2 regions of the Paenibacillus sp. M-152 genome follow, and region 1 is predicted to be linked to the other one. Evidence: predicted binding sites of a transcription regulator. Region 1 holds the regulator's gene; the other holds the start of a gene.
The links. Region 1 encodes CtsR, which represses protease genes until heat stress. Its sites were predicted from a motif close to ATGGTCAATAAAGGTCAAACA; they were not measured.

Region 1 (16,400 bases):
AGGGGGCCGCAGTGAAAAGGCCCAAGCGACTGTTTAGCAAAAACACAGGTCTGTGCGAAGCCGCAAGGCGAAGTATACGGGCTGACGCCTGCCCGGTGCTGGAAGGTTAAGGGGAGTGGTAAGCTCTTCGGAGCGAAGCTATGAACCGAAGCCCCAGTAAACGGCGGCCGTAACTATAACGGTCCTAAGGTAGCGAAATTCCTTGTCAGGTAAATTCTGACCCGCACGAATGGCGTAACGACTTGGGCGCTGTCTCAACGAGAGATCCGGTGAAATTTTAATACCTGTGAAGATGCAGGTTACCCGCGACAAGACGGAAAGACCCCATGGAGCTTTACTGCAGCTTGATATTGAATTTGGGTACGATCTGTACAGGATAGGTGGGAGCCGTTGAATCTTGAGCGCCAGCTTGAGAGGAGGCATCCTTGGGATACCACCCTGATCGTATCTAGGTTCTAACTTGGTACCGTGATCCGGTACGAGGACAGTGTCAGGTGGGCAGTTTGACTGGGGCGGTCGCCTCCTAAAGAGTAACGGAGGCGCCCCAAGGTTCCCTCAGAATGGTTGGAAATCATTCGAAGAGTGCAAAGGCAGAAGGGAGCTTGACTGCGAGACCTACAAGTCGAGCAGGGACGAAAGTCGGGCTTAGTGATCCGGTGGTACCGCATGGAAGGGCCATCGCTCAACGGATAAAAGCTACCCTGGGGATAACAGGCTTATCTCCCCCAAGAGTCCACATCGACGGGGAGGTTTGGCACCTCGATGTCGGCTCATCGCATCCTGGGGCTGAAGTAGGTCCCAAGGGTTGGGCTGTTCGCCCATTAAAGCGGTACGCGAGCTGGGTTCAGAACGTCGTGAGACAGTTCGGTCCCTATCTGTCGTGGGCGTAGGAAATTTGAGAGGAGCTGTCCTTAGTACGAGAGGACCGGGATGGACGTACCGCTGGTGTACCAGTTGTTCCGCCAGGAGCACCGCTGGGTAGCTATGTACGGAAGGGATAAGCGCTGAAAGCATCTAAGCGTGAAGCCCCCCTCAAGATGAGATTTCCCAGTATGTAAGACCCCTTGAAGACGACGAGGTAGATAGGTTGGGGGTGGAAGTGCAGTAATGCATGGAGCTGACCAATACTAATCGGTCGAGGGCTTATCCTAAAGATAAGGCGCAATAAGTTTCGGATTCAGTTTTCAGGGTGTAACCTTGAATGTAGAATTTGCGAGGCAAATTCATGTTTGGTGGCGATAGCGGAGGGGTTCCACACGTACCCATCCCGAACACGACCGTTAAGCCCTCCAGCGCCGATGGTACTTGGACCGCAGGGTCCTGGGAGAGTAGGACGCCGCCAAGCAAAAGTGAAAAAGGATGATAACCTTAGCAGGTTATCATCCTTTTTTTTATGTATTTTGTGGATGGACACCTGCTTCTAAGGTTGACAGAGAGAAGATGCTTTGCGACACTCTAAGTGCGTATTTTTTTAAAAGGTCCAAGTATACGAGCGAGGTGACGAAGTTATGAAGATCAGGCAATTACAACGTGAGGAATTTGAAGCAGCTATTGAATTATCCCAGTATGCTTTTCAGTTTACAATGCCCCCGGAGGATCTGGAGAAAGCTAAGAAGAAATTCAAACCAGAACAAACATGGGGAATCTTCGACGGGCACGAATTGAATGCTAAACTGACTTTGCTGCCGCTACAAGTATACATACATGGTCAGGTTTTTGATATGGGGGGCATTGCTGGTGTGGCAACGTGGCCGGAAAAGCGTCGCGGGGGTATGGTTTCACGTTTGTTGACGCATGCGCTTGAAGAGATGAAGACTGCAGGACAAAGCCTTTCTTTTCTGCATCCATTCTCATTTGCCTTTTATCGTAAATTTGGATGGGAAACATATACGGAGTACAAAAAGTACGTCATTCCAATTGATAAATTCCCTGCTAAACTTAAAACAGAAGGTATAGTCAAACGGGATATCAAAAATATTTCAGAATTGGACCAAGTGTATCAATCGTATGCTTCACGTTACAATGGTACGCTGGTACGAGATAAGGAATGGTGGCAGGAACGGATTTTAAATGAAAATTATCGAACTGTAGTATATTACACGGATGCAGGCAATCCTCAGGGATATGCACTATACAAAATAGAAGATAAACAGTTAAATTGTGATGAGTTGGTATATGAAAATGAGACGGCACGTCGGGCTTTGTGGACTTATTTTGCAAATCATGACTCAATGATAACCCAAGGTAAATTTATTTACGTTCCAGCAGATGACAACCTGCCCTTTTTACTCGATGATCCGCGAATTCAACAGGAAACGGTGCCTTATTTTATGGGGCGTATTGTGGATGCAGTTGCTTTTGTAGAGAGATATCCTTTTGAGCAGATTGGAGAAGAAACAAGTTTGACCTTACATCTGACAGATCGGTATGCCCCTTGGAATGAAGGAGTATGGAGATTAACAATTACTACGGAGGGGCAAGGACATCTGGCAAGAGTGGATACAAGCAATTTATCTGACAACGCCTTAGCAGCTGACTTGAAACTGGGGATTCAGTCATTAACAACTTTAATGCTCGGCTACCAGCAAGCTGATAACCTGTCTAATTGGGGGCGTATTGAAGGAAGCAGTAAGTCTGTGGCTGCACTTAAACGTGTAATACCAATAAAACAAACGTTCTTATTGGATTTTTTCTGATAAAGGTCCAATTTCTTAATGTCCAACTTTTTTTAACCAAATAGGATGTGGTTTATCATAATTACTCAAAGCTCTTTCCATAATGGGAAGAGTTTTTTGTAATATGGTATAAAACATAATTAGATTGCGAAAAATGGTATTGACCCCTTGGCAAAAATGAAATTTGTGCTATAATACGAATATAGTCAAAGAAAGTCAAAGTCAATTGGAATCAGTGTGATTCCACAAAAGTATTATGTTGTTGGATTGGCCGTATATAACAATTTGACAGCAAAAAAGTAAAAAATAACGACCTGATTTGCGTATAGTTAGGAGCTGCTTCTTATGGACAGAAGAGAAGTGTATGATTTATCGCAAATAAAGGTCACACTAGAAACAAAACGGTACAATTCCAATGAATGTAGAACAGGCAATAGCCTGAATACAGCTTAGATTCGTGACTATACCGTTTGGTTAAGTTCAATATACGGCGGACTCTGTGGAGCGTGAAATGTATTTGAATTCTTGCGTTTCCGTTAGTGGAGGATGATGAAATGCGCAATGTTTCCGACATTATTGAACAATATTTGAAGAGCATGCTGCTGGAAAGTCCCCAAGGCTTAGTGGAGATTCAGCGTAATGATCTGGCTGACCGCTTTTCCTGCGTACCGTCGCAAATTAATTATGTAATTAGTACCCGGTTTACGCTGGAAAAAGGTTATGTGGTGGAAAGTAAACGCGGTGGTGGAGGCTACATTCGAATTCAGCGAATTCAATTACCTGCACAACATGCGATCCATACACACCTTCATCAGAGCATCGGGGAGGAAATTAGCCAATCGGCAGCAGAAGGACTGATTTATCAGTTAGAGGAAGCTCATTTTTTAAGCAAAAGGGAAGCTGGTCTAATGAAGGCTGCTTTATCAAGAGATACATTATTGCTAAAGCTTCCCTATCGTGACCAACTGCGAGCAAGATTGCTTAAGGCTATGCTGATCTCGTTGCTGGCGGCCAAATAGCTAGTATCCATTAACCAGTGAATAGAGATTTGCAATTCAGATGTAGGGATTTGTAAAAATCCTGACGTTGAAGGAGGTGCTTTTATGCTGTGCCAAGAATGTAATATGCGGCCGGCAACTTTGCATTTCACCAAAATTGTGAATGGCGAAAAGACAGAGTTTCATATTTGTGAGACATGTGCGAAGGAAAAAGGGGAGATGATCCCTGGAACACCTAATGGCTTTTCGATTCATAGCTTGTTGTCGGGGATGTTGGATTTTGACTCCAGCACAAAGAGCCAGTCTTCAGGTCACACTGTTCCCCAAAATCTGCAATGCAAGGATTGCGGTATGACTTATACACAGTTTAGTAAGCTAGGACGTTTTGGATGTCCATCATGCTATCAATATTTTGATAGTCGTCTGGACCCTCTGTTCAAGCGTGTGCATGGTAGTACGAGTCATGTTGGGAAAGTTCCGGTCCGTACTGGAGGCCGATTAAAGGTTAAACGGCAAATTGATGATTTAAAAAAAGAGATGCAACAACACATTGTACAGGAAGAATTCGAATCAGCTGCTGAGCTTAGGGATCAAATCAGAAAGCTTGAAAAAGAAATGACTGAAGAGTAAAGTTTGTGAAGAGTAGGAGGGAATGCGTGATGCCCAATATCCGATTTACGGAAAAGCCGCTAAGTGATTGGATGCGTGGTGATGCTGCGGATTCGGAGATTGTCATTAGCAGCCGGGTAAGAATTGCGCGTAACTTGCAGCATTTGCCTTTTCCCATGCTTGCTACCAATCAGCAGTCGGAAGAAGTGCTTCAACGCTTAACGGATATCCTTCAGTATGATGATTTGCGTCGTTTTGGTACTTTTCATACCTTGAAAATATCCGAGTTGGATGAGATCGACAAGCAGGTACTGGTTGAGAAGCACTTAATTAGTCCTAATTTGGCGAACGAATCTCGCAACGGTGCTGTGTTGATTAGTGATGATGAATCAGTTAGTGTTATGATAAATGAAGAGGATCATCTGCGTATTCAGTGCTTATATCCGGGATGTCAGGTGAGAGAAGCCTGGGAACGCGCTATGGTCATTGATGATGCATTTGAAGCTCATGTTGATTATGCATTTGATGATCGGAGGGGGTTTCTGACCAGTTGTCCGACGAATGTCGGCACAGGTATGCGAGCTTCGGTGATGATGCATTTGCCCGCATTAGTTATGACTCATCAAATCAATCGTATATTGTCCGCTGTTTCACAGGTAGGTCTTACGGTTCGCGGCATTTATGGTGAAGGCAGTGAAGCAGTTGGAAATTTGTTTCAGGTATCTAATCAGATTACCCTGGGACAAACCGAAGCGGAAATTATCGAGAATCTGCATGGCGTGGTGCTGCAAATTATAGAGCACGAACGTTCTGCCAGAGAACGATTGATGAATGAATCCATGCTGCGGATTACAGATCGGGTGATGCGTTCATTCGGTATTTTGTCATATGCAGCAGTTTTGGATTCCAAGGAGGCTGCACAGCGGCTGTCCGATGTACGTCTCGGTGTAGATTTAGGGATTTTGGAGCGTCCTTCCATTGCAGCGATGAATGAGCTTAATGTGATGACGCAACCTGGCTTTCTGCAAAAAAGCTTTGGGGATAAAATGAATACCGGTGAGCGCGATATGTACCGGGCGAAGCTGATCCGGCAAAAATTAGGCACAACCCTTTAATATATAGAATGATCTGAAATACACATTGTGGAGGTGCAGGATATATGATGTTTGGAAGATTTACGGAACGTGCACAGAAAGTGCTTGCCTTGGCCCAGGAAGAAGCTGTTCGATTGGGACACAACAACATTGGCACAGAGCACATTTTGCTAGGACTCATTCGTGAAGGCGAAGGAATAGCAGCGAAAGCCTTAATCGGTTTAGGGCTGGGACTGGAGAAAATCCAGGATGAAGTGGAAACACTGATTGGACGCGGTCAAGAGCAACCGACGAACATTGCCTATACTCCACGTGCCAAAAAAGTCATTGAGCTGTCTATGGATGAAGCACGTAAATTGGGTCATACCTATGTAGGTACCGAGCATATTTTGCTAGGTCTTATTCGTGAAGGTGAAGGCGTGGCAGCACGTGTTCTGAACAACCTGGGTATCAGTTTGAACAAAGCGCGTCAGCAAGTGCTTCAATTGCTCGGCAGCAGCGAGGCAGTTTCCAGCCATCACGGTGCTCCAGCTAATGTCAGCACGCCAACCCTGGACAGTCTGGCACGCGATCTGACAGCTTCTGCGAAGGAAAATAACCTGGACCCCGTTATTGGGCGCAGCAAGGAAATTGAGCGCGTTATTCAAGTGCTCAGCCGCCGTACAAAGAACAATCCTGTTTTGATCGGTGAACCTGGGGTAGGTAAAACAGCGATTGCCGAAGGATTGGCACAAAAAATCATAGCGAATGAGATTCCTGAAACGTTGCGCGACAAACGCGTAATGACACTCGATATGGGCTCTGTCGTAGCAGGTACTAAGTATCGTGGTGAATTTGAGGATCGCTTGAAGAAGATTATGGACGAGATTCGTCAAGCCGGAAATATCGTACTGTTCATTGATGAGCTGCATACGCTGATTGGTGCTGGTGGAGCGGAAGGCGCAATTGATGCGTCCAACATCCTGAAACCTGCTCTGGCACGTGGCGAGCTGCAATGTATCGGTGCTACTACGCTGGATGAATATCGCAAATATATTGAAAAAGATGCTGCTTTGGAGCGTCGTTTCCAACCTATTACAGTGGATCAACCTTCTCCAGAAGAAGCAATCCAAATCTTGTATGGTCTGCGCGACCGTTACGAAGCGCATCACCGTGTAAAAATCACGGATGAGGCTATTGAAGCTGCAGTAAGATTGTCAGATCGTTATATTACTGATCGCTTCCTACCGGATAAGGCTATTGACCTTATTGATGAAGCAGGCTCCAAGGTAAGGCTGAATTCCTATACAGTACCGCCAAACCTGAAACAGCTGGAAAACCGTCTGGAAGATATCCGCAAGGAAAAAGATTCAGCGGTACAAAGTCAGGAGTTTGAAAAGGCAGCTGCGCTACGCGATACAGAGCAAAAGATTCGTGAAGAGCTGGATGTCACTAAAAACCAATGGAAAGAACAACAGGGGCGTACAGATTCCGAAGTTACACCAGAGGATATCGCTCAGGTTGTTGCCATCTGGACTGGTGTCCCAGTCAGCAAGCTAAAAGAAGAAGAAACACATCGTTTGCTGAATATGGAGCAACTGTTACATGAACGGGTGATTGGGCAGGACGAAGCTGTTAAGGCAGTAAGCCGGGCGATTCGCCGGGCACGCGCCGGTCTGAAAGATCCGAAGCGTCCAATTGGCTCCTTTATTTTCCTCGGTCCAACTGGGGTTGGTAAAACAGAGCTGGCACGCGCCTTGGCTGAATCTATGTTTGGTGATGAAAATGCGGTTATCCGTATTGATATGTCCGAATATATGGAGAAGCACTCCACATCCCGTCTGGTAGGAGCGCCTCCAGGGTACGTTGGATATGAAGAAGGCGGTCAACTGACTGAGAAGGTACGTCGTAAGCCTTACTCTGTTGTGCTGCTGGATGAAATTGAAAAGGCACACCCAGAAGTATTCAATATTCTGCTGCAAGTGTTGGAGGATGGACGTCTGACGGATTCCAAAGGTCGTGTTGTTGACTTCCGTAACACACTCATCATCCTAACTTCCAACGTTGGTGCGCAGGCAATCAAACGCAACTCCACGCTTGGCTTTACAGCTGTTGTGGACGCTGGGGCGGATTACGATAACATGAAGGGCAAAGTGATGGATGAACTGAAGAAAAGCTTCCGTCCTGAGTTCTTGAACCGGATAGATGAAATTATCGTTTTCCATTCTCTCGAAGAAAAACATATTGCCGAAATTGTTTCACTCATGTCTGAGGAGCTGCGTAAGCGTCTGAATGAGTATGAGGTGGACTTTGAGTTGACAGACAAGGCTAAGAATTTCCTTGCTAAGGAAGGCTTCGATCCAGCGTATGGTGCGCGTCCATTGCGTCGTGCAATCCAGAAGCATATTGAAGATCGCCTGTCCGAGGAACTGTTGACTGGAAACATTTCTAAAGGCGACTCTCTCTACATTGATGAAGAGAACGGCGCATTGACAGTAACGAAAAAGGATAATGTATCCGCGAAGTCCTAAAGCAGTTTAGTAAATAAAACATTAGAAAAGGGTGTCTCGCAGGCTGGAAAGCTATTGCGAAGGCACCCTTTTTGTGTATTGAATACCTTGAATGGGTAGGCTAAAAGCTTTGGGAAAGTTTGTGATACTGCTTTACGTCCGCCAAGCTTCAATGGTAAACTTTTATTGTTACAGCTCTTTCAGGTGCTGTGTGAAGAATAAATTTGACATCATCGTCGTCAAGAAGGAGCCAGGGAATAAAGTATGGCTAAAGTGAAAACTAAATTTTCCTGTACGGAATGTGGCTATGAATCGCCTAAATGGTACGGAAAATGCCCTGGATGCCAGGCATGGAATTCCATGGTCGAAGAAACGGAAAGCGTTGTAAAAACTCAAGGAATGGGATCTTCCCTTCTTACTCATAGCACAAAAGACAAACCGCTTCCTATTATTGAAGTGGAAAGTGGCAAAGAAACACGAATTTTGACGGGAATTGGTGAATTAAATCGTGTACTTGGTGGAGGTGTGGTGCCAGGTTCACTTGTTCTGGTGGGTGGTGATCCGGGGATCGGCAAGTCTACGCTTATGCTGCAAACCTCTAATGAGCTGGCTTTAACTGGTTTAAAGGTTCTGTACGTGTCTGGTGAGGAATCCGTCCGCCAAACAAAGCTACGTGCAGATCGCCTCGGTGCCTTGTCTCCCAGTCTGTACGTATTATGTGAGACGAATTTGGAGACGATTGAAGAAGCAGTGGACAGCTTGAAGCCAGAGTTTTTGGTCATCGACTCGATACAGACTGTATATTTACCTGAGGTGACAAGTGCGCCTGGTAGTGTAGCACAGGTGCGCGAGTGTACTTCACGATTTATGCGGATTGCCAAAGGATTAGGTATTGCTACAGTACTGGTAGGGCATGTGACCAAGGAAGGCGCTATTGCAGGTCCGCGTTTGTTGGAGCATATGGTCGATTGTGTACTTTATTTTGAAGGAGAGCGTCATCATACGTATCGGCTGTTGCGTGCGGTTAAGAATCGCTTTGGTTCTACAAATGAAATTGGTATTTTTGAAATGGCCGAAAGTGGTTTGCGTGAGGTGGCGAATCCTTCTGAACTTTTCTTGTCCGAACGGCCACTGGGGGTGGCAGGTTCCACCGTCGTTGCCAGTATGGAGGGAACCCGACCTGTATTGGTTGAACTGCAAGCACTAATTGCAGCTACACATTTCCCATCTCCACGCCGAATGGGTACGGGGATCGACCATCATCGGATGGGATTAATCATTGCCGTCCTAGAAAAGCGGATGGGCATGTTTTTGCAAAACCAGGACGCTTATCTCAACGTTGCTGGAGGCGTAAAGCTGGATGAACCAGCGGTGGATTTAGCTATAGCGGTGAGCATTGCTTCCAGCTTTAGGGATGCTCCTACCAAGCCGTACGATGTGATTTTTGGTGAAGTAGGACTGACAGGCGAGGTGCGGGCTGTATCCCGAGCAGAACAGCGAGTGCGAGAAGCGGAGAAGTTAGGTTTCAAACGGGTGATCATGCCCGAGAAAAGCTTAAAGGGCTGGACACATCCGAAAGGGATACAAATTATAGGAGTTGGAACGGTGGCAGATGCACTGGCAGCCGCATTAGATTAGGGGGCATTGAGAATGAAGGAAGCGAGCCAACTGGATAAAATGAACGATTTGCTGCGGCTTGTGGCACCGGGAACTCCCTTTCGCGACGGATTGGAAAACGTTTTGCGTGCCAAAACGGGTGCTCTTCTGGTCGTTGGCTATAGCCCGGAAGTAATGGAAGTCGTGGATGGCGGTTTCTCTATTAATTGTGATTTTTCACCGAACTATTTGTATGAGCTGGCTAAAATGGACGGCGCAATCATATTGAGCGAGGATTTAAAACGAATTTTATATGCCAATACGCAATTGATTCCCGATTCCTCCATTTCGTCCATAGAAACAGGGATTCGGCATCGCACGGCGGAACGAGTTGCGAAGCAGACTGGCAAACTGGTTGTGTCTATTTCCCAGCGTCGTAATATTATTACGTTGTATCAGGGGACTTTACGGTATGCGCTCAAGGAAATCGGGGTTATTTTAACGAAAGCTAATCAGGCCATTCAGACGCTGGAAAAATATAGATCCGTATTGGGGCAAGCCTCAACGAATTTAACTGCTTCTGAATTCGAAGAGCTGGTTACCATGCCAGAGGTTGTTAATGTCATTCAACGGATCGAAATGGTGCTGCGCATCAAAATGGAGATCAAACGATTTATTAACGAGCTCGGAAATGAGGGCAGGCTGATTAGCATGCAGATGGAGGAGCTTGTCAGCAATATCGAGGAAGAAGCTTGGTTGCTGTATAAGGATTATGCCAAAGACGACAGCGACGAGAAGATTCGTGAAATTATATTGGGACTCAAACGTTCTACGGACGACGAATTACTGGATGTAAATCATATTGTACGTTTATTAGGCTACCCTTCTTCAGCAGCGACATCAGAAGAATATATTGCTGCACGAGGATATCGGGTGCTGAACAAAATACCTCGTTTGCCAAATGTAATTATTCATAATCTGGTAGAACGATTTGGGTGTTTTCCACATGTCATGACAGCAACGATTGAAGAACTAGATGAAGTAGATGGCATAGGAGAGGTTCGTGCACGTACGATTAAAGAAGGGCTTAAACGTTTGCAGGAACAAGTTTTCATTGACAGACAAATGTAAATGTAATACAGTGAAAGGATTATAATGGAACAATTCATACATTGAGGTGAAGAGATGATTACCAAATCAATTCCGAACATGTGTACCTTGGGTAACTTGTTTCTCGGAATGATCGCCATTTTATTGGCCGTAGACGGAAAATACAGCCTTGCCGCTATTATGGTTATTGTCGCCATGTTGTTGGACGGACTGGATGGAAGGATGGCCCGGGCTCTGAATGCCCAGAGCGAATTCGGTAAAGAACTGGACTCCTTATCAGATATGATATCTTTTGGTGTTGCTCCCGCAGTTATTATGTACATTGTTGCTTTTCATGATGCGAATTCGGCTCTCGCTTGGACGGTTACAGCCATTTTTCCGATGTGCGGAGCATTGCGTTTGGCTCGTTTTAACGTACGTCCCGGTGTACCAGGTTATTTCACAGGTTTGCCCATTCCGGCAGCAGGTGGCGTATTAGCCACTTTGTCCTTATTCCATAACGAGATTTCTTTGTTATACATGTCGATTGCCATGTTGCTGGTCTCTTATTTGATGGTTAGCTCCATGAGATATCCGAATTTCAAAAAGGTCGGTCTTCCGAAAAAAGCGATCTGGATTGCTCCATGGGTCGTAATTGCAGCGGTGTTTCTGGCCGTTAAATTTCCTGATCAGCTGTCGAAGCTGATTTTTGTACCATTGGTGCTATATGCATTGTACGGTATGAAGCTGAACATTCGGAAGCTATCACGCAGACGTGGACGGGAACGAGATCGTTCTAATCAAGAAGAACAGGACGACCAATATCGTCATTCGCAACGTTAGTGTCAGACAAGAACTAGAAGAAGCATTTATTTCCTTGATTCATTCAGGGAGATAAATGCTTTTTTTATGCATAAAAAGTGAAAACACAGGGTTAGTTATGCGAGAAATGGATCATACTGGTAAGGGAAGTGCTATGTATCGAATAAATAGCAGACTATTGAAAAGAAAATAAAGGAGGTATAGAGACTCAATGTGGAGAAAGGCTATTTTAACTTTTACAGGATTGTGCGGCGCGTGGTTTGGCTATACGTTATACCAGCGGATAGGAGGCATCGTATCGTGGATGCCACAATGGTTGAGTGATGGTTCTTTACCAGGAATGGCTGTTTGGATGTTAGCGGGAGCAGTGCTATTTATGGCTGGCTGCTCATTCGCAGGGGCGTCCGTGGCGAATCGATTGCAGCAGGGTATTGAAGGCTTGGTACGAATTCCGATGAATGAGATGATGGCAGGTGTGATGGGGTTAGCAGTGGGGCTGATCCTTTCCTTGGCAGTTTACCCACTCTTTTCAGGATTGGGGGCACCTGGTCTACTTATCCAGACTGCAGTTACCTTGGTATGCGGGTATGTGGGATTGATGGTAGGGCTAGAAAAACGGGACGAGCTGTCATCCTTTTGGAACTCAGGTTTTTTTGGTCGGGGAGCGGATGTAGAAGAACGCAAGCTGGAGGAACATAAAATTTTGGACACCAGCGTCATTATAGATGGGCGTATTGCGGATATCTGCAAAACAGGGTTTATTGAAGGAACCATTGTGATTCCTGAATTTGTGCTGGAGGAGCTTCAGCATATCGCAGATTCTTCAGATTTACTTAAGCGTAATCGTGGGCGGCGAGGTCTGGATATTTTGAATAAAATCCAAAAAGAGCTAGATGTGAATGTGCTCATTTATGAGGGGGATTTTGAGGAAATTTCAGAGGTCGACAGTAAGCTGGTTAAGCTTGCAAAAGTGTTGCAGGGTAAAGTTGTAACTAATGATTTTAACCTGAATAAAGTATGCGAACTTCAAGGTGTGTCTGTGCTGAACATTAATGATTTGGCGAATGCAGTGAAGCCTGTCGTACTGCCCGGTGAGGAGATTATGGTGCAGATTATCAAAGACGGCAAGGAGCATGGGCAGGGGGTAGCTTATCTGGATGATGGTACGATGATTGTTGTGGAGGGTGGGCGTGACTATATTGGCTCTCTCATGGAAGTGCTGGTCACAAGTGTACTTCAGACCTCTGCGGGTCGCATGATCTTTGCTAAACCGAAATTATTGGAAAAAGCTCAATAAACGAGGTATGATGAAGTAGATGTGTTATCATACGGATCGTCCAAGTGCGATCAGGGCAGGAGTTATTTGAATGAACAATCAGGTAGGAGTCGTGATTGTGGCGGCCGGGCGCGGCTCCCGTATGGGAACGCAGGAGAGCAAGCAATTTCTGCTTTTGCGAGACAAGCCCATCTTCATACATACACTTGAAATATTCGCAGCAATGCCTGAAGTGGATGAAATGGTGATGGTTACTGGAGCTGGAGATGTGGAACGTTGCAGAGACTGGGTTCATCAATACAAGATTGGTAAAAATGTACGAGTGGTGGCTGGTGGCAGTGAGCGCCAGCATTCGGTTTATCGCGGTTTGCGCCACTTGCAAACAGATTGGGTGATGGTGCATGATGGTGTGCGTCCACTGATTCAATCTGAGCTTGTACGTTCATGCCTGGAGGCTGCCCAGCGTACTGGTGCTTCTGTAGCGGCAGTACCTGTAAAGGATACAATCAAGCAAGTGAACGGGGATGGTATCATTACAGCAACGCCGGATCGCCGAAGTCTGTGGAGTATTCAAACGCCACAGACTTTTCGTCTTTCCGATCTGCTGCGGGCCTATGAGGAAGCGGAGCAGTCAGGATTTTTGGGGACAGATGATTCTATGCTGGTGGAGCGGCTAGGCATTCCAGTTACTGTCGTCCAAGGCAGCTATAAAAACATCAAAATTACTACGCCTGAGGATTTGGAGATGGCGGAGTTATGGGTAAAGACAGAGGGAGAGGATATCAAATGATCAGAATAGGGCAAGGATTTGACGTCCACCAGCTGGTGGAAGGAAGGCCATGCATCATCGGAGGCGTACATATTCCGTATGAAAAAGGTTTGCTGGGCCATTCCGATGCAGACGTGCTGCTGCATGCCATTAGCGATGCCATCCTGGGCGCGCTTGGCTTGGGAGACATCGGAAAGCATTTTCCGGATAACGACCCTGAATTTAAGGACGCTGATAGCCTGAAGCTACTGGAGCATGTGTGGGGGCTGGCTAAAGAGCGGGGATATCGCTTGGGGAATATTGATTCTACGATCATTGCGCAGAAGCCCAAGATGGCATCATACATTCCGCAGATGAATGAAATCATCGCCCGGGTGCTGGAAGCAGAGGAGTCGTCCCAGGTAAATGTCAAGGCGACGACGACGGAGCAGCTCGGGTTTACTGGGCGGAGCGAAGGCATCGCAGCTCAATCGGTTGTCTGTCTAATCAAGTAAATGCTATCATCTTGAGTAATTCTATTTGGAGGAGATTATATGAGCACGGAAGTTCGTGTACGCTATGCACCAAGTCCTACAGGGCATCTGCATATTGGCAATGCCAGAACAGCATTATTTAATTATTTGTTTGCCCGCAATCAAGGCGGGAAATTTATTATTCGCATCGAAGACACAGATGTGAAACGCAATATTGAAGGTGGAGAAGAAAGCCAGCTTAAATATTTGAAATGGTTAGGCATGGACTGGGATGAAAGTATAGACGTGGGCGGCGAGTTTGGACCTTATCGCCAGACCGAACGCTTGGATATCTACAAAAAATACTGGCAGGATTTGCTGGATCGTGGTTTGGCATACCGCTGTTATTGCACGGAAGAAGAGCTCGAACGTGAGCGTGAAGAACAGATGGCGCGTGGGGAGACTCCACGTTATTCAGGCAAACATCGTGATTTAACAGAAGAACAGTGCCAAGCTTTTGAAGCCGAGGGCCGTGTACCAAGTATTCGTTTTCGCGTACCAGAAGATCGTGAATATACGTTTGATGATATGGTTAAAGGTCAAATTACGTTCAATTCCAAGGAAAGCGGCGATTTTGTTATCGTCAAAAAAGACGGTATTCCGACATATAACTTCGCCGTAGCGGTTGACGACTATTTGATGAAAATATCGCATGTACTACGGGGCGAAGATCATGTATCTAATACACCGCGGCAGTTGATGATTTTTGAAGCTCTCGGCTGGGAGCCTCCACGCTTTGGTCATATGACGCTGATCGTAGGCGAGGATCACAAAAAGCTCAGCAAACGAAATGAATCCATTATTCAGTTCATGGAGCAGTACGATAAGCTGGGCTATCTGCCGGAAGCTATATTCAACTTTATTGCACTGTTGGGCTGGTCTCCGGAAGGCGAGGAAGAGATCTATGATCGGGAACAACTGATTTCGATTTTCGATCCTAATCGTTTGTCCAAAAGCCCAGCTGTATTTGATACAAACAAGCTTGCTTATTTGAATAATCATTATATTAAAAAAGCTGATCCTGAGCGGATTGCCAGCATGGCTATTCCACATTTGCAGGCAGCAGGGCTGTTGCCGAATGAATTATCGACGGAACAACAGGATTGGGCTAAAGCTCTTGTCCGCTTATACCAAGAACAAATGACTTCAGCGTCTGATATTGTGACGTTGTCTGAGTTGTTTTTCCGTTCGCATCTGGAGTTGGATGCTGATGCGGCGGCTGTTCTGGCCGAAGAGCAGGTTCCTGATGTACTTAGAGCCTTTGCAGGTAAGGTTGAAACGAGCGAGGAATTTACAGCTCCACAAATGGCCAAGCTGATCAAGGAAGTCCAAAAGGAAACTGGTTTTAAGGGGAAACAGCTGTTCATGCCGATTCGTGTGGCCCTTACAGGTCAAACTCATGGACGGGATCTGAACGAGACCATCTATTTACTTGGACGTGACAAGGTGTTGGATCGTCTTAAGGCACAAATTAAAGGCTGATATTTCTTGTCAATTTGTTGTCTTTTCGCTATAATGACTCCATTGATATGGATTGATACTTACGTGTAAAGGCTGCGAACAGGAGAAGTACACTGCATAAGGGCATCTACCAGAGAGGACGGTCGAGGGGAAACCCCAGGCTGAGAACCGTCTAGATGACCTGCGGAGGAAATGCGCCTGGGAGCCGTGCGCCCGAACCCTCGTTAGCCTACAATGCTAATGCGGCAAGGGCTTGCCGATTCGTTCCCGTTACAGGACGCCAAAGACGGACTTTTCTGCTTTTTTTGTAGCAGATATGTTCGAAGCAGAGTGGGACCACGTATATGCGTCTCTGCAGCCTAGGCTGCGGAGACGCTTTTTCATTTTTATCAGATTCAGACTCGCTGTAGATTGAAAATTGTCGAAGCGTGCTAGTGACTACGAAAATTGGCGAAATCTGAAGTGTGATGCGGCGAGGATATGGAGGGAAGAGGAGGGCGACATGTTCAGGCATTTCAAATCCGATATTCAAACTGTTTTGGATAATGATCCGGCCGCCCGGAGTAAGCTGGAAGTCATTTTTACGTATTCTGGCGTTCATGCCCTTTGGGCACACCGAATCGCACATTGGTTTTATTTGCGAAAGTGGTGTACTCTAGCCCGTGTTATATCCCAGGTATCGAGGTTTATGACAGGAATTGAAATTCATCCTGGCGCTCGTATCGGAGATCGGCTGTTCATTGATCACGGCATGGGTGTTGTCATTGGCGAAACCTGTGAAATTGGCGACGATGTCGTGTTATATCAGGGGGTTACTCTTGGAGGGACTGGAAAAGAGAAAGGGAAGCGCCACCCCACCATTGGGAATAATGTCGTTATAGGCTCGGGTGCGAAAATATTGGGTTCATTTACGATTGGGGCGCAATCCAACATTGGCTCCAACTCGGTTGTGCTAAAAGAAGTTCCGCCAAACAGTACGGTAGTGGGCATCCCAGGGCGAGTGGTCAGAC
Region 2 (16,400 bases), 920 kb from region 1:
CGTGAGCCGAGTGATTTTGGGCACGGCAGCTATTGAGGATCGTGCTTTTACGGAAGCGGTATTGGGTACCTACGGTGATCGGATCGCCATCGGTCTAGATGCGCGAAATGGCTATGTGGCTACGCGTGGATGGCTCGAAACCTCGGAGGTTCGAGCAGATGAATTGGCTGCTGAACTGGCCTCCAAGGGAGCTGAAACATTTATTTTCACAGACATTTCTCGCGACGGCATGATGCAGGGCCCGAATGTAGAGGCCATTGCAGCGCTTGCCAAAAGCAGTGGACGAACCGTGATTGCATCCGGCGGAGTCAGCAAGATGGATGATCTAATCACACTGAGCACCTATGCGAAAGAAGGCGTGGGCGGAGCTATTGTGGGTAAAGCATTGTATACAGGGAGCATTGATTTACAGGTTGCCGTACAAGCTGTAGCAAAGGCATAGGGGGAGTAGGCATGCTGGCTAAACGTATTATTCCCTGTCTGGATGTAAAGGATGGCAGGGTGGTTAAGGGCGTTAATTTTGTGAACTTGCGCGATGCAGGTGACCCGGTGGAGCTGGCTGCGCTTTATGACCAGGAAGGGGCGGACGAAATCGTATTTCTGGATATTTCCGCTTCGGTTGAAGGTCGTGCCACGATGGAAGAAGTAGTTCGCCAGACAGCCGGAGAAATTGCTATTCCTTTCACCGTAGGTGGCGGGATATCTCATGTCGACGATATGAAACGCATTTTGCGGGCCGGTGCTGATAAAATCGGCGTAAATACGGCGGCTGTCCGCAACCCACAGCTCATTGCGGAAGGAGCGCGCAGCTTTGGTTCACAATGTATCGTTGTTGCCATCGATGCCAAGTACAATGAGGCGTGGGGCGAATGGGAAGTTTACACGCACGGAGGCCGCACGCCATCGGGCATTCGCGCCTTGGCCTGGGCCAAGGAAGTAGAGCAGCTGGGGGCCGGTGAGATTCTGCTGACCAGCATGAATGCAGACGGAACTAAGGATGGCTTTGACCTGCCGCTGACTTCCGCGGTTTCGGATACCGTAGGGATTCCAGTTATTGCTTCCGGCGGAGCAGGCAAACAGGAACATTTCTATGACGTGTTTACGTCAGGTAAGGCGGATGCTGGATTAGCAGCAACGATTTTTCACTATAAAGAAATCGGAATCCCTGAGCTGAAACGGGATTTGAAGCGCAGAGGAGTGGAGATACGATGAGCAACGAATTGAACCAACAGCTATCTCTGGAGCAGATACTGGATAATGTCCGCTGGAACGAGGCGGGGCTTGTCTCGGCGATTGTGCAGGATGATGCTACACTTCAGGTGTTGACGCTGGCCTATATGAACCGCGAGTCGCTGAAACGGTCTTTGGAGTCAGGAGAGACCTGGTTCTGGTCACGTTCCAGACAGGAGCTGTGGCACAAAGGAGCAACTTCTGGGAATACGCAAAAGATCTCCTCCATCCAGCTGGATTGTGACGGCGATGCTCTATTGGTGCGTGTCATTCCGAGCGGTCCGGCCTGTCATACAGGCACAACGAGTTGCTTTTCTCGTGATATTTCCGTGCCAGGAACAGCTGTAACACCTGTGGCAGGAAAAGCAGGAGCTCAAGTGTCGGTAACTCGTACCGATGCTATTCCCATTGCTTCAGAAGGCCGCTTTGAGGTGCTTGCCCAATTGGAAGCAATTATTAAGGAACGCGAGGAGACGCGTCCTGAAGGAGCCTACACGACCTATCTTTTTGATAAAGGTGTAGACAAAATCCTGAAAAAGGTTGGCGAAGAAGCATCTGAGACAATCATTGCAGCCAAAAATAAAGATAATGAGGAGTTGCGTCTGGAGGTCAGCGACCTGATTTATCACCTGCTGGTGCTGTTGCAGGAGCGCAAGCTACCACTCGATGACGTGCTGGCTGAGCTGAATCGCCGTCATGAACGCCCTCGTCGTGATTAGGACGGCTATTGTAGGATTTGAAAGGGGGAGGGCTGCATGAAAATTGACTATCATACGCATCATTCCCGCTGCGGGCATGCGATAGGAAGTCTGGAGGAGTATGTGCAGCAGGGGATCCGGCTGGGGCTGGATCAGCTCGGCTTATCCGATCATATGCCGCTGCTGCATGTAGAACCAGCCAACTATTATCCAGAAATGGCGATGCCTATGGATGAGCTGCCCCGATACGTGGAAGAATGCTTGGATCTGAAGGAGCGTTATAAAGGGCAAATTGATATTCGTGTTGGTTTGGAAGGCGACTATATCGAGGGCTGGGAACGCGAAATCGAAGATATCGTCCATGCATACCCATGGGATTATGTGATTGGTTCCGTCCACTTTCTCGGTGAGTGGGATGTCACCGACTTCCGTCAGGTACACCATTGGGAAGGTAAAAATGTGCTAGAGGTGTACCGCACATATTATGATGCGGTTTCCAAGGCGGCCGCTACGGGGTTGTATGACATCATGGGTCATTTGGATGTCATTAAGCGCTTCGGCTATCATCCGAAACCAGAGGAAGAGGAGGAGCTGCGTGAATTGGAGCGCTCCGCACTCTCAGCCGTAGCCCGCAGCGGTCGGGCAATGGAATTCAATGCATCAGGGCTTTCCAAACCCTGTGCCGAAATGTTTCCGAGCCGCCGCATGCTGGAGCAAGCTTTCACGCTAGGTATCCCGTTGACCATCGGCTCGGATGCCCATGATCCAGCGAAGCTGTCTGAGCACTTGGAGAAGGCGCGATCACTTTTATATGAAGTCGGCTATCGCGAGCTTGCCGTATTTCAGCATCGTGAACGTTCACGGGTTCCGTTAACGCTATAATACTTATTTATTGGATCAAAATGTTATATCTAGTTGCTAGCCGAACGCGCCTTTCATACAGGGAAAATGCGCTCGGCTATTTTGCGTATTTTTGCATATGTATCTATCGAGGTACGAGCACAGAACCGTTTTTTGGAATGAGGTAGGATCGACTGTCAAGTCGTTTTGAAGTTGTGGTATACTGAAGGGTATGAACATGCCAGTTACTTTTAAAGGAGGTGCCTTGGTTATTTATGAAAGGGAAACATCTGCGAGTTTCGGAGCCTAGCCCTAAGATTATTGCTTTGCGTTTCGACGCATCTTTCTTTTTTGAGAAAGCTGTGCGCTCGCTTGATCGCAATCATTATGACAAGGCATTGAAATATTTTCGCAAAGCCGTTGAATATGAACCGGATAATCCGGTGAATCATTGCAATATGGCGGGTATATTATCAGAGATGGGGGATTATGCAGGTTCGAATGAGATCCTGTCCTCTGTTCTGAGTGACGTAGACTCGTCGATGACAGAATGTTATTTCTATATGGCGAATAATTACGCTAATATGGAGCAGTTTGAAGAAGCGGAAAAAGCATTGGTCACGTACCTGGAGGAGGACGAAGAAGGCCAGTTTCTTGATGAAGCCGAGGAAATGATGGAGCTGCTCTATTATGAGCTGGACCGTCCGACGAAGTTGAACCGCATTAAGGCCCGGCAGGGAGTGGTTGAGCATGATCAGGCCCGTGTTCTGCTGGAGGAAGGGAAATTTGCTCAGGCAGCCCAACTGCTCAAGCAAATTTCTGAGGAGCAACCAGACATGTTCGCTGCGCGGAATAATCTCGCGCTAGCGTATTACTACATGGGATTGTTCCAAAATGCTAAGGCTACCATTATTCAAGTGTTGGAGGATGAGCCAGGTAATTTACACGCATTGTGCAACTTGGCGATTTTTTATCAGCACGAAGGCGGCGGTCCGGAATTGGATCGTCTGGTTCAAACCTTGGCGGTCACTATACCGTTTCAGGAAGAGCAGGTATTCAAGCTGGCGACCACTATGGGGATTCTCGGACGTCATGAGGAGGCCTACAGACATTTTCGCAGGTTGCTTCATGGCAATGGAGAGAACAATGCGGACGCTTCTTTGTACCATTACACAGCGGTAGCTGCCAGCAATACAGGAAGATATGCGGAAGCTCGGCGGTTATGGAGTCATTTGCAAAAGCAGGATGCTTCCTCGGAGGTTCCAAGATTTTTCCTGTCCAGATTGGAAGAGCTTCAGCAGGAAGGTACACCGCTGCAAGTGCTCAGCTATCACTATCATCTCCCGTTTGAGGAGCAATTCCGCATGTGGGAGAAGTTTGGCGCTGAGCAGGTACCGGACAGTATGAAGAAGGACCCGCTAATCCGATCATCTTTCTTCTGGGCCTTGCGTCACGGAGACCGGGCGACTCAGCTTCAGGTCATTCAGGCGTTAAGCCTGATCGGTGACGATGAGGTTCGCCAGGCACTGGAGTCCTTTGTAGAAGATCCGGTTCAGGATAGTGAACTCAAACGCCGTGCTTTGCAAGTATTGCAAGAGCTGGCAGAGCAGGAAGTACAGAATACACACGCGAAAACGGAGCATCCTGAGCGGTTGGAGGCTGAGAAAGATCCGTATACAACCGAAGGTGATATCTCTGCTTCGCCAGTTGATCCACAATGGCAGGCCGTGCTGGACAAGGTACTGACCGTCATGAGCAAATCATCCGATCCGGCCATGCAGCATGATTTGAGATCACTTTGGCAGGAGTATCTGGATCGGCTTGCTCCAGAAGTCCCGATGGTTCAGCATACTGAGGGATGGGCAGCTGCGCTGGAATATTTGACAGCCAAAATGCATCATCATTCAGTCACCTATCAGGAAGTAGCCGACCGCTATGGTATTTCCGTATCGACCGTAAGCCGCTACGCACGTCAAATTGACAGCGTGTGTGGTATCAAACAGAAGCTGAAGCAGCCGCTCTCCACGTTTAAAAAGCAGGTCTGAGACCTGCTCCAAACATCACTTAAAGGAGGCAACAAACGTATGTATAAATCCATAATTATTGGTACAGGTCCTGCAGGCTACACAGCCGCTATTTATTTGGCACGCGCCAACATGAATCCGCTGATCATTGAAGGAATGCAGCCCGGTGGGCAGCTGACCACAACGACTGAAATTGAAAATTTCCCGGGTTTTGAGCAAGGTATCCTCGGACCTGAGCTGATGGATAACATGCGCAAGCAGGCCGAACGTTTTGGCGCTGAGTTTACTTCCGGTTGGGTAGAGGAAGTCGATTTCAGCAAGCGCCCTTTTAAAGTGAAGGTAGAGGGTAAAGGTATCATTGAGGCGGAGTCGGTTATTATTGCTACAGGTGCGTCCGCCAAATACCTCGGCATTCCAGGTGAGCAGGACAATGTAGGTCGCGGAGTTAGCACATGCGCAACTTGCGACGGCTTCTTTTTCCGTGGGAAAAAGATTATCGTGGTCGGCGGTGGCGATTCAGCCATGGAGGAAGCGAGCTTCTTGACCCGTTTTGCTTCCAGTGTAACCTTGGTCCATCGTCGTGACGAATTGCGGGCATCTAAAATTATGCAAGACCGCGCACGCGAAAATGAAAAAGTACATTGGGCATTAAACCGGACTCCTCTCGAAGTTGTGACGGGAGAAACTGGCTTAAAGGGCTTGAAAGTACACAATAATGAGACCAACCAGGATGAGCTAATAGAGGCAGATGGCGTGTTCGTGGCGATTGGGCATACACCGAATACAGGCTTCCTGAACGGACAGATCCATACCGATGAGCACGGCTATATTGAAGTGAAGCCAGGCACGACGGAAACGAATATTCCGGGTGTTTTTGCCTGTGGGGACGTGCAGGATAACCGTTATCGACAAGCCATTACGGCTGCGGGAACGGGCTGTATGGCGGCTATGGATTGCGAGAAGTATCTTGAAGGCAGCGCTGTCCACGACTGGAGCGAAACACTGGATCAATAAAGGGTGTCTATAATACACAAAGTGGCTAATGTGAGGGGCTAATGGCCCTCTGTTAAGCTCCGTTGTTTGTTCAGGAAGAGAAAGCCTGGTGCATTTGCACAGGCTTTCTCCTTTTTATGATTAAAGAAAAATTTCCGTTAAGCGTGGTCTGGCTTCCTTGAAAGTACGTCAATAGACGTTTTTCTTATGGAGGCATGAGGTTAAAAGTTCAGCTAATCGTACATTTTTCAACAGGCAAGTGTCCTTGACCGTAACGGGGGCTTCAATTATAGTTGGAACGTAGGATTACTATTATGAGGCAGGAATTTTAAGCTATATTTCATACCAGATTTTTAAGTAAACATAAAAGGTGGCTTGGAACATGTCTGAAAGTATCTATGTAGGTGTCGATTTGGGCGGTACCGCGATTAAAGTCGGCATTTGTAATGAAAACGGACAGCTTTTGCACACATATGAGGGACCAACCGAAACCGATAAAGGTGTAGACGTTGTCATTGGTAATATCGAAAAATATGTGCGGCACATTGTTGAGGAATCTCCTTATGAGTGGGATCAACTAAAGGGTGTCGGTGCAGGCGTTGCAGGTTTTACGAATGTTCGTGATGGTATTATTGTCCTCGCTCCTAATATTGGCTTTCGTGACGTACCGATCCGTGCGCTCCTAGAGAACCGGATTGGCAAGCCTGTGAAAATAGACAATGATGCGAATGTTGCTGCGCTGGGTGAGGCTTGGGCTGGTGCAGGCAAAGGCATTGAAAACTGCGTATGTTATACCCTGGGAACAGGCGTAGGTGGCGGTATTATTATAAACGGTAAAATATATCAAGGTTCTTCGGGCATGGCTGGGGAAATTGGCCATATCAGCGTCGTGCCTGATCTGGAGGCTATTCAGTGTGGATGCGGCAAAATGGGTTGCTTGGAAACTGTATCTTCCGCAACAGGCATCATTCGTATGGCCAAGGATGCTGTGGAACGTGGCGACCGGACCTCTCTGGCGCTGGAAGATCACATTGCTGCTAAGGAAGTATTCGATGCTGCTAAAGCCGGGGATGAAGTCGCACTGCGTATCGTGAACCGGGCTGCCTTTTATTTGGGGAAATCGATGGCAGCTGTTGCCGCTGTGCTCAATCCAGAATTGTTTATTATAGGCGGCGGTGTTTCTAAAGCAGGCGACTTTTTGTTTGAAGAGATGCGTCGCGTATACGCCAAGCTGGCTCCTGAACCGCTTCAAAAAGGTGTATATATCGTACCAGCAGTGTTAGGCAATGACGCGGGTATCGTAGGGGCTGCAGGGTTGCTGCTACGCTCCTAATCCACAGGTTGATGATAGGGGTACTGGCATAGAGCGAAGAAGCAGAAGGAGAGGGAAGTCCATATGACAGACAATCTAAAAAATGCTGCGCCGTGGGCAACGCTCATTATTATTACGGGGATGTCAGGCGCAGGGAAGACCATTGCGGTGCAGAGCCTTGAAGACTTGGGCTTCTTCTGCGTTGATAATCTGCCCCCTGTGCTGATTCCCAAATTTGCCGAGTTGATTGAGCAGTCTAACGGTAAAATAGGCAAAGTGGCTCTTGTCATTGATTTACGCGGACGAGAATTTTTCACCGCCTTGTCGGAATCGCTTAATTATATTAAAGATCATTTTACGATTCATTGTGAAATTTTATTCTTGAATGCGAATGACGGTGTTCTCGTACAGCGGTACAAAGAAAGCCGTCGACGGCATCCGCTTGCTCCAGATGGTATGCCTTTGGATGGGATTCGTTTGGAGCGTAAGATGTTGGAGGAACTCAAAAGCTCCGCTACACAGGTTATTGATACAAGTACGATGAAGCCCGCAACCTTAAAGGCGAGGATTATTTCGAGATTTTCTCATCTGGAGAGCAGTATGCTGTCCGTGAATATTACTTCTTTTGGCTTCAAATATGGTATTCCCATTGATGCCGATCTTGTATTCGATGTGCGCTTCCTGCCTAATCCCCACTATGTGGACCAGCTACGTCCACACACGGGACAGGATAGCGATGTATATGATTATGTCATGAAGTGGCCGGAGACTCAGGCGTTCCTGACCAAGTTGCTGGATATGTTGCACTTTTTGATTCCGCAGTATCGCAAAGAAGGTAAAAGCCAGGTCATTATCGGTATTGGCTGTACTGGAGGTAAGCATCGTTCAGTTGCAATATCGGAGTATTTAGGAAAAATGCTGGGTGCCAGCGAGACAGAATCCGTTTCTGTTTCGCATCGGGATGCTGATCGGGACCGGCATTAATGAGGTGAAATCATGAAAGAGACCGGATCACAACGGGAGCGCCCACGTATTGTTGTTATGGGCGGCGGAACCGGCTTGTCCGTCATGCTGCGGGGCTTGAAGCAAAAGCCGCTGGATATTACGGCTATTGTTACAGTCGCTGACGATGGCGGAAGCTCCGGGATATTGCGCAGTGAGCTGCAGATGCCCCCTCCAGGGGATATCCGCAATGTGCTGACTGCCTTGGCTGACGTGGAACCAGTAATGTCAGATATGCTAAAATACCGTTTTGGTGCTGGATCAGGGTTGTCAGGCCATAGCTTGGGGAATTTGATCTTAGCAGCGATGACTGATATATCGGGGGATTTTGTAACGGCGGTGCGTGAGCTTAGCCGTGTATTTGCTGTCCGAGGGCGTGTACTACCGGCGGCTGAGGAAGGCGTTGTGCTCAGCGCCGAGATGGAGGATGGCACGGTGATCACCGGGGAGTCCAAAATCCCAGAAGCGGGCGGACGAATCAAACGTGTTTTTCTTGAACCGACTCACGTGGAGCCGTTGCCTGAGGCTGTGGAAGCCATTAATGAAGCCGATGCGATTCTAATTGGTCCCGGCAGTCTATATACCAGCATTTTACCGAATTTGCTTGTACCGAAACTTGCTGAGGCTGTGGTGAAATCAGATGCTATCAAAATATTTGTCTGCAACGTGATGACCCAGCCGGGGGAAACCGATGGCTATACAGTGGGAGATCACCTGCAAGCGATCTATGAGCATGTAGGGCATCATCTGTTCGACTATGTCATTGTAAATAACGGAGAAATTCCACCCCAAGTACAGGAGATGTATGCCGAGCAGGGAGCTAAGCCTGTTCAAGTAGACATGGGCGAGCTGGCTGATCGAGGATATAAAGTAGTGGCAGATACGTTAGTTCTGTTCCGCACGTATTTACGGCATGACGCCGACAAACTGAGCCAGCATATTTACCAATTGGTACAAAACTGGATGTTAAGAAGGAGGTGAGTCCCTTGTCCTTTGCGGCACAAACGAAAAAAGAGCTTACGATGATTGAAAGCCAGCCCTGCTGTGAAAAAGCGGAACTGTCTGCGCTCATACGTATGCTCGGATCCGTACAACTGTCGAATAAAAGGGTGATATTGGACGTGTCCACAGAAAATGCCGCGATTGCAAGGCGGATTTACTCCTTGATCAAAAAGCATTTTCAACTTCACATCGAACTGCTTGTACGGAAAAAAATGCGCTTGAAAAAAAATAATGTGTATATTGTCCGCATTCCTAATGGTGTACAAGAGCTGCTAAAGGAGCTTTATATTGTCTCAGAAGGTTTCTTGTTCACTGACGGGATTAATCGGGATATCATTCGGAAAAACTGTTGTAAGCGGGCTTATCTGCGGGGTGCCTTTATGGCAGGTGGCTCTGTGAATAATCCAGAGGGATCGTCTTACCACCTTGAAATTTCTTCGATGTATGAGGAGCATTGTCAGGCGCTAGTTGATCTCGCTAATGAGTTTCATCTCAATGCCCGCTGTATTGAGCGAAAAAAAGGCTTTATCCTTTACATCAAGGAAGGCGAGAAGATCATTGAGCTGCTTAGTATCATTGGGGCGCACCAAGCCTTGTTCAAATTTGAAGATGTACGTATCATGCGCGATATGCGCAATTCCGTAAACCGTATTGTTAATTGCGAAACAGCTAATTTGAACAAGACGATCGGAGCTGCTGTCCGGCAAATTGAGAATATTAAGTTGCTGGAGAGGGAAGTTGGTTTGGAGACCTTGCCAGATAAACTGCGTGAAGTGGCAGAAATTCGGCTCGCTCATCCCGATTTGAATTTAAAAGAAGTCGGGGAAATGCTCAAAGGGGTCGTGAGTAAATCGGGTGTAAATCATCGACTTCGCAAAATTGATGAGATGGCTGACAAAATCAGGGGGGAAAACGGCCTGATTCCGTAAAAGAGGGTCTGTGGGGCTTTTAGAACCGGTTTTTTTAGTTTTTTTTCTAGTGTCTGTCCCGGGTTAATGTTATAATGTGATAAATAAAATGGAGTAAATAGCGTCCAGATTTATTTGATGAGGGGGTAAGCTGACATGTCAAAACATCCAGTAGTCGTACGCTTGAAAACAGGACTGCACGCCAGACCTGCTGCGTTGTTCGTACAGGAAGCGAATAAATATTCATCTGAAATTTTTGTGGAAAAAGAAGACAAAAAGGTTAATGCCAAGAGCATCATGGGTATTATGAGCCTCGCCATCAGTACAGGTACTGAAATCAATATTAGTGCTGAAGGTGCGGACGCCGAACAGGCTGTAAACGCTTTAGTAAGTCTGGTTAGTAAGGTAGAGCTGGAAAATCAATAAACGAACATTTGCTTTGTGATATGATGTATGCTCTTAGTGAAAGCCCCCTCGGGGGCTTTTTTTTGTATCCAGAAAAAGCATTCAACCAGCCCCGCCATTAAGCTATTTATGTATATTTATTTGAATATAGCGACCGCGTTAAGTCCAAGCTACAAATAATTAAAACCCCTGGGTAATGCTCTGTTTCGGAAATTTATACCGCTTGACTGCAACCTTTTCCCGTTTTTTCCGTCTGGAAAGTACAAACATTTTCAAGAAAGAGGCTGACTACAATGAGAGTTTGGACAAAAACAGTAAGCACAGCAATTCTTGCAGGAGCATTATTAGCTGGAGGAGTAGCAGGAGGGCTGTGGACGGGAGCTGATCGCGCTTATGCAGCAACGGCGACGACGGCGAATGGTGTAATTAACGTGAGTGGAAGTGGTGAAATAATGGCTAAGCCAGATATCGCTTATCTCTCTATTGGTGTGCAATCGGAAGGAAACACCGCTGCTGCAGCTCAAAAAGCCAATGCTGCGAAAATAAACAAGGTTACACAGCTGTTAAAAGAAAAATGGAGCATTAGTGCAGACGATATTCAGACAAGCCAGTTCTCTGTACAGCCTAACTATACCTATAACGAGAAAGAAGGACAGAAGCTCAAAGGCTACATGGCCAACCATACACTTTCAGTGAAATATCGCAATTTGGATAAAATTGGTCAACTGTTGGATGAGGCTACAAATTCCGGTGCAAACAACGTAGATAATATACAGTTTTCCGTAGAGAATCCTTCCGCTTATGAGGAAGCAGCAATTGCAAAGGCGTTGGATAATGCTCAATCCAAAGCAAGTGCCGTAGCAAAATCAGCTAAACGCGGTTTAGGAGCTCTGGTGAATGTGACAGTAGATGGCGGGGAAGCTCAGGTTTACACACAACGTGAGAATGCCATGTCCAAAGCGCTCATGGATATGAGTGGCGGAACAGAGATACAGTCGGGTCAAGTAACGGTGAAAGTCCAAGTGTCTGCCCAATATGAGATGAACTAGTATAGACCATTAAGCGGAGCCGCAAGCGCCTGCAACATTGCAGGATGACTTGTTGGCTTCTTTTGTCTATTGAAACCGTTTTGTAATGAGTCTGTCATAGCTAATGGCTGTTAGGTGTACAGATTGAAATCAAGGAGTGTACAGATTGTAAACTACATACAATAGGGTATAGATATAATAAGAAAAGTGATCAAAACACATAGATTATACAGATTTGCAATAGGAGGAATACTTACGATGAACAAACATACAAAAAAATGGGGCTCAGCATTGCTGGCAGCGGGAATTTTAGCAGGGGTTGCGGTTATTCCCGTTTCCTATATTGGGGCAGCATCGACCAAACAGCAGCAAGCGACAACACAGCAACCAGGGATCGCCATCCAATGGAATGGTAAAACGTTGGCCGCTAAAGGTATTCAAGTGAACGGGAACACCATGATTCCAGTGGCAGCACTGCGTGACAGCTTGGGAATTCCGGTGAGCTATGACACCAAAGAAGGGACATATACAGTGGGGAGTGGGTACAACAAGCTCTATATCGTGGTCTCCTCCTCGGATGCCTATGTCAATGTGAACGGAATCAACACGCGCAGCATGGATGCCAAAATGATCGCCGGGAAGCTGTACATTCCTATGAGTCTGCTGAAAGACTATCTGGGTATCGATGCTCAGTGGAATGCAGCTCAGAAAACCGTAACATTGAGTAAAAGCCAGCTAAATCCAATCACAATTGCATCTCAGACGCTTCCAGCTTCGAGCAATGCAAAGGTATCTTATAAGATTAAGTATCCACAAATCAGCGGCAGCCAGCTGAATCCTGAGGCTCAACAGACCATTAATAATGTGCTAAAAAAGCATGCAGAGACAGTATTGGCAGCAGGCAAAAAGATGGTGGCAGAGGGAGAGGTTACAGCAGAAAGACCGTATGATTTCGAGAATGATTTTGCAATTGCCTATAACAAGGACGGTATTCTAAGTGTGATTATGCAGGACTACTCGTATACAGGTGGCGCACATGGCATGACGGCGCGTAAAGGATACACGTTCTCGCTCGCTGATGGCAAGCTGCTGCAATTGTCTGACGTATTGAAGGCAAATCCGAACTATAAAAAATTTTTGAATGCTGATTTGAAGAAAAAAATTGATGCGCTCCAGGCTGGCGAAGGTTTTGAAAAATTTAAAGAGTTGGCCGCAGATCAGAATTTTTATGTGACCAATAGTGGAGTAACCATCGTGTTTGATTTGTATGATTATGCCCCATACGCGTATGGAATTCCGGAGTTTACTTACTCGTTCGCTCAACTGCTACCTCAGGGCGGAAAGCCTTTTGCGGGACAAAATCAATAATTTGGATGACCTATATTTTTAAAAAATAGCAAATCAAAAAGGCTGCCTACTGGATACAAAAATCCGAGGCAGCCTTTCTATTTACCAGCTATTCAGAAGTAAACCACTTTTCTTATACACCTTCTGGAGAGGAGCTAGTTAACACTTTATCAATAATACCGTATTCTTTGGCATCATCAGCGGACATGAAATAGTCACGGTCTGTGTCTTTTTCGATGCGTTCCAGTGGTTGACCTGTGCGATCTGCGAGAATGCGGTTCAATTTGTCACGCATTTTCAGAATGCGACGGGCGCGAATTTCGATATCCGTTGCCTGTCCTTGTGCACCGCCCAGTGGTTGGTGAATCATAATTTCACTGTTTGGCAAGGCAAAACGTTTGCCTTTGGCACCTGCATTCAGCAAGAAAGCACCCATGGAAGCAGCCATACCTACACAAATGGTAGATACGTCAGGTTTAATGTATTGCATCGTATCGAAAATGGCCATACCAGCTGTGATGGAACCGCCAGGACTGTTAATATACAAGTGAATGTCTTTTTCAGGATCTTCAGCAGCCAAAAACAGCATTTGTGCAATAATTGAGTTGGCTACAACGTCATTGACGTCCGAGCCCAACAAAATAATGCGATCCTTCAACAGTCTGGAATAAATGTCATAGGCGCGTTCGCCGCGGTTACTTTGTTCTACTACCATAGGAACATAGCTCACGTCAAAAAACCTCCCTTAAATATCGTTAGTGGATTTGGTGGATATGCCGATTACACATCCCTATTTATAAACTGTTACCGTATTAACCACATGATAAACAATTTCAAACAAAAAGTCAAAGAAAGTCAAACTATTGATTAAAAAAAGAGCGCTCAGCGCTCTTTTTGGTTAAAAACATTATATGGAACATTTAGCCAATCATATAAAACGACGCGCCCGCGAGGAATCGAACCTCGATCTCAGGCTCCGGAGGCCTACGTCATATCCGTTGGACCACGGGCGCACAGATGAACATTACAAGCAACTAACTAATTAATTTGGAAACAAAGATGATTATATGATATACGGCATTGAATTGCAAGCTTTTATTACGTGCGCATATTCACATAAAAAGTTGAGAAATATAGGTTCAGATAGACTTGCATGTGAAGCAAATATTGGGTAAGATATACGTGGGACTTAAAAAGTTATCCCGGGACATTTTAAGACCAGTTAGAGATATAGCATAGAGACAGAACTTAGAAGTGTGCGGGAGTGGAAAGCATGCGAAAGATATTAGAAATACAGAAGCAGCTTCTGCCCGACCTCATGGATGTTTTGAAAAAAAGGTACACGATCCTGCATCAGATTATGCTGTCCGAAGTTATTGGACGCAGAACACTGGCAGCTTCACTGGATATGACCGAGCGCGTACTGCGCGCTGAGACTGATCTCCTTAAAGCGCAAGGGCTAATTGAGATTGAGAGTGTGGGCATGAAGGTGAGCAAAGCAGGACTGGATCTGCTGGAACAGCTGGAGCCGATTGCGAACAACTTGTTCGGCCTGTCCCAATTGGAGGATCAGATTCGTCAAGCCTACGGTTTGAGGAAGGTGATTGTCGTTCCAGGGGATTCGGATGCTTCACCGTTAGCGAAGCAGGAACTGGGCCGTGCTGGCGCAAAGGCGCTGCTGAGTGTTATGGATGACGAGGACGTGGTCGCTGTAACAGGTGGCACGACGATTGCAGATGTGGCGGAACAACTGACATTACCTGCTAACGGCCCGCTTAAAGGCGGATGGTTTGTACCGGCACGCGGGGGTTTGGGAGAGAGCATGGAAATGCAGGCAAATACAATTGCTTCCACGATGGCTCGCAAGGTCGGCGCTCAATACCGTCTGCTCCATGTACCGGATTTGCTCAGCAATCATGCTTACAACTCCTTGCTTGAGGATACGAATATTCAGGATATATTGAGCCTGATTCGAGAGAGTCGTATTATCATTCACGGGATAGGCAACGCCATAGCAATGGCCCACAGACGCAAGCTTGACCCTGAAACCTTTGCCCAGATCAGCAATGAGGGCGCGGTCGCCGAATCGTTTGGTTATTATTTTAACGAAGACGGCGTCGTTGTTCACAGAATGCTGACGCTTGGACTCCGTTTGGAGGACATCAGGCGCACGGAGACGGTGTTAGGTGTGGCTGGAGGCAAGAGCAAGGCGGCTGCTATTCATGCGGTATTGCGTTTCGGACAGGAAGACATTCTTGTCACCGACGAAGGCGCTGCTGCCGAGATTGTAAGCCGTTATTTAAGAGATTGATAAGGTTTTTTAATTGTGTTGTCTTGACGGGCTTTCGGGTCTGTCTTGAATATATAAAACTAAACTAAACGAACTTTGGGAGGAACTCACTCATGACAGTTAAAGTTGGTATTAACGGTTTCGGACGTATTGGACGCCTTGCTTTCCGCCGTATTCAAGACGTAGAAGGTATTGAAGTAGTAGCAATTAACGACTTGACAGATTCCAAAATGCTGGCGCATCTGTTGAAATATGATACAACACAAGGTACTTTCCAAGGGGAAGTAGAAGTACATGATGGTTTCTTCAAAGTAAACGGTAAAGAAGTTAAAGTTTTGGCTAACCGTAACCCAGAAGAATTGCCTTGGGGAGACCTGGGTGTAGACATCGTTCTGGAATGCACAGGTTTCTTCACAACTAAAGAAGCTGCTGAGAAACATTTGAAAGGCGGCGCTAAAAAGGTTGTTATCTCCGCTCCAGCTACTGGCGACATGAAAACTGTCGTTTACAACGTAAACCATGAAATTCTGGACGGATCTGAAACTGTAATTTCCGGTGCTTCTTGCACAACTAACTGCCTGGCTCCTATGGCTAAAACATTGCAAGACAAATTTGGTATCGTTGAAGGCTTGATGACTACAATTCACGCTTACACTGGCGACCAAAACACTTTGGATGCTCCACATGCTAAAGGTGACTTCCGTCGTGCTCGCGCAGCAGCTGAAAACATCATCCCTAACACTACTGGTGCTGCTAAAGCAATCGGTCTGGTTATCCCTGAGCTGAAAGGTAAATTGGATGGCGCAGCTCAACGTGTTCCAGTACCAACAGGTTCCCTGACTGAGCTGGTAACAGTTCTGGAGAAAAACGTAACTGCTGAAGAAATCAACGCAGCGATGAAAGAAGCTTCCGATCCTGAAACTTACGGATACACTGAAGATCAAATCGTTTCTTCTGACATCAAAGGTCTGACTTTCGGATCCCTGTTTGATGCAACTCAAACTAAAGTTCTGACTGTTGGCGACAAACAACTGGTTAAAACTGTAGCTTGGTACGACAACGAAATGTCCTACACTGCACAATTGATCCGTACTTTGGAATACTTCGCTAAATTGGCTAAATAAGAATTTCCTTATCGAGCAACATCATAGAGCGGAAACAGGTGTTATTGTTTCCGCTCTTTATATATCAAAATGTGCCTTAAATTCCTGTTTCGTAAAATTATAAGGGTGCGGAGGAATATGGAGATGAACAAAAAGAGCGTACGTGATATAGAACTGAATGGAAAACGGGTGTTTGTTCGTGTAGATTTTAACGTTCC

Region 2: a site for CtsR is predicted at 13,631-13,651, ahead of clpP (ATP-dependent Clp endopeptidase proteolytic subunit ClpP). Genes of this name have one in related genera too.

The regions. Positions count from the first base shown of each region.
Region 1 is NZ_CP034141.1:5,201,077-5,217,476, reverse strand. It holds rRNA gene EGM68_RS22940 (23S ribosomal RNA) at 1-1,151, shown strand, start outside; rRNA gene rrf (5S ribosomal RNA) at 1,229-1,345, shown strand; gene EGM68_RS22930 (GNAT family N-acetyltransferase) at 1,509-2,696, shown strand; gene EGM68_RS22925 (CtsR family transcriptional regulator) at 3,230-3,694, shown strand; gene mcsA (protein-arginine kinase activator protein McsA) at 3,779-4,303, shown strand; gene mcsB (protein-arginine kinase McsB) at 4,333-5,397, shown strand; gene clpC (ATP-dependent protease ATP-binding subunit ClpC) at 5,442-7,886, shown strand; gene radA (DNA repair protein RadA) at 8,130-9,503, shown strand; gene disA (DNA integrity scanning diadenylate cyclase DisA) at 9,516-10,592, shown strand; gene pssA (CDP-diacylglycerol--serine O-phosphatidyltransferase) at 10,647-11,393, shown strand; gene EGM68_RS22890 (PIN/TRAM domain-containing protein) at 11,584-12,669, shown strand; gene ispD (2-C-methyl-D-erythritol 4-phosphate cytidylyltransferase) at 12,740-13,438, shown strand; gene ispF (2-C-methyl-D-erythritol 2,4-cyclodiphosphate synthase) at 13,435-13,911, shown strand; gene gltX (glutamate--tRNA ligase) at 13,951-15,411, shown strand; gene cysE (serine O-acetyltransferase) at 15,893-16,400, shown strand, end outside.
Region 2 is NZ_CP034141.1:301,963-318,362, forward strand. It holds gene hisA (1-(5-phosphoribosyl)-5-[(5-phosphoribosylamino)methylideneamino]imidazole-4-carboxamide isomerase) at 1-442, shown strand, start outside; gene hisF (imidazole glycerol phosphate synthase subunit HisF) at 454-1,212, shown strand; gene hisIE (bifunctional phosphoribosyl-AMP cyclohydrolase/phosphoribosyl-ATP diphosphatase HisIE) at 1,209-1,949, shown strand; gene hisJ (histidinol-phosphatase HisJ) at 1,986-2,810, shown strand; gene EGM68_RS01395 (tetratricopeptide repeat protein) at 3,044-4,813, shown strand; gene trxB (thioredoxin-disulfide reductase) at 4,853-5,806, shown strand; gene EGM68_RS01405 (ROK family glucokinase) at 6,168-7,118, shown strand; gene rapZ (RNase adapter RapZ) at 7,182-8,081, shown strand; gene EGM68_RS01415 (gluconeogenesis factor YvcK family protein) at 8,094-9,080, shown strand; gene whiA (DNA-binding protein WhiA) at 9,086-10,030, shown strand; gene EGM68_RS01425 (HPr family phosphocarrier protein) at 10,166-10,435, shown strand; gene EGM68_RS01430 (SIMPL domain-containing protein) at 10,708-11,463, shown strand; gene EGM68_RS01435 (PdaC/SigV domain-containing protein) at 11,701-12,810, shown strand; gene clpP (ATP-dependent Clp endopeptidase proteolytic subunit ClpP) at 12,923-13,519, opposite strand; tRNA gene EGM68_RS01445 (tRNA-Arg) at 13,731-13,802, opposite strand; gene EGM68_RS01450 (sugar-binding transcriptional regulator) at 14,063-15,100, shown strand; gene gap (type I glyceraldehyde-3-phosphate dehydrogenase) at 15,193-16,203, shown strand; gene EGM68_RS01460 (phosphoglycerate kinase) at 16,327-16,400, shown strand, end outside.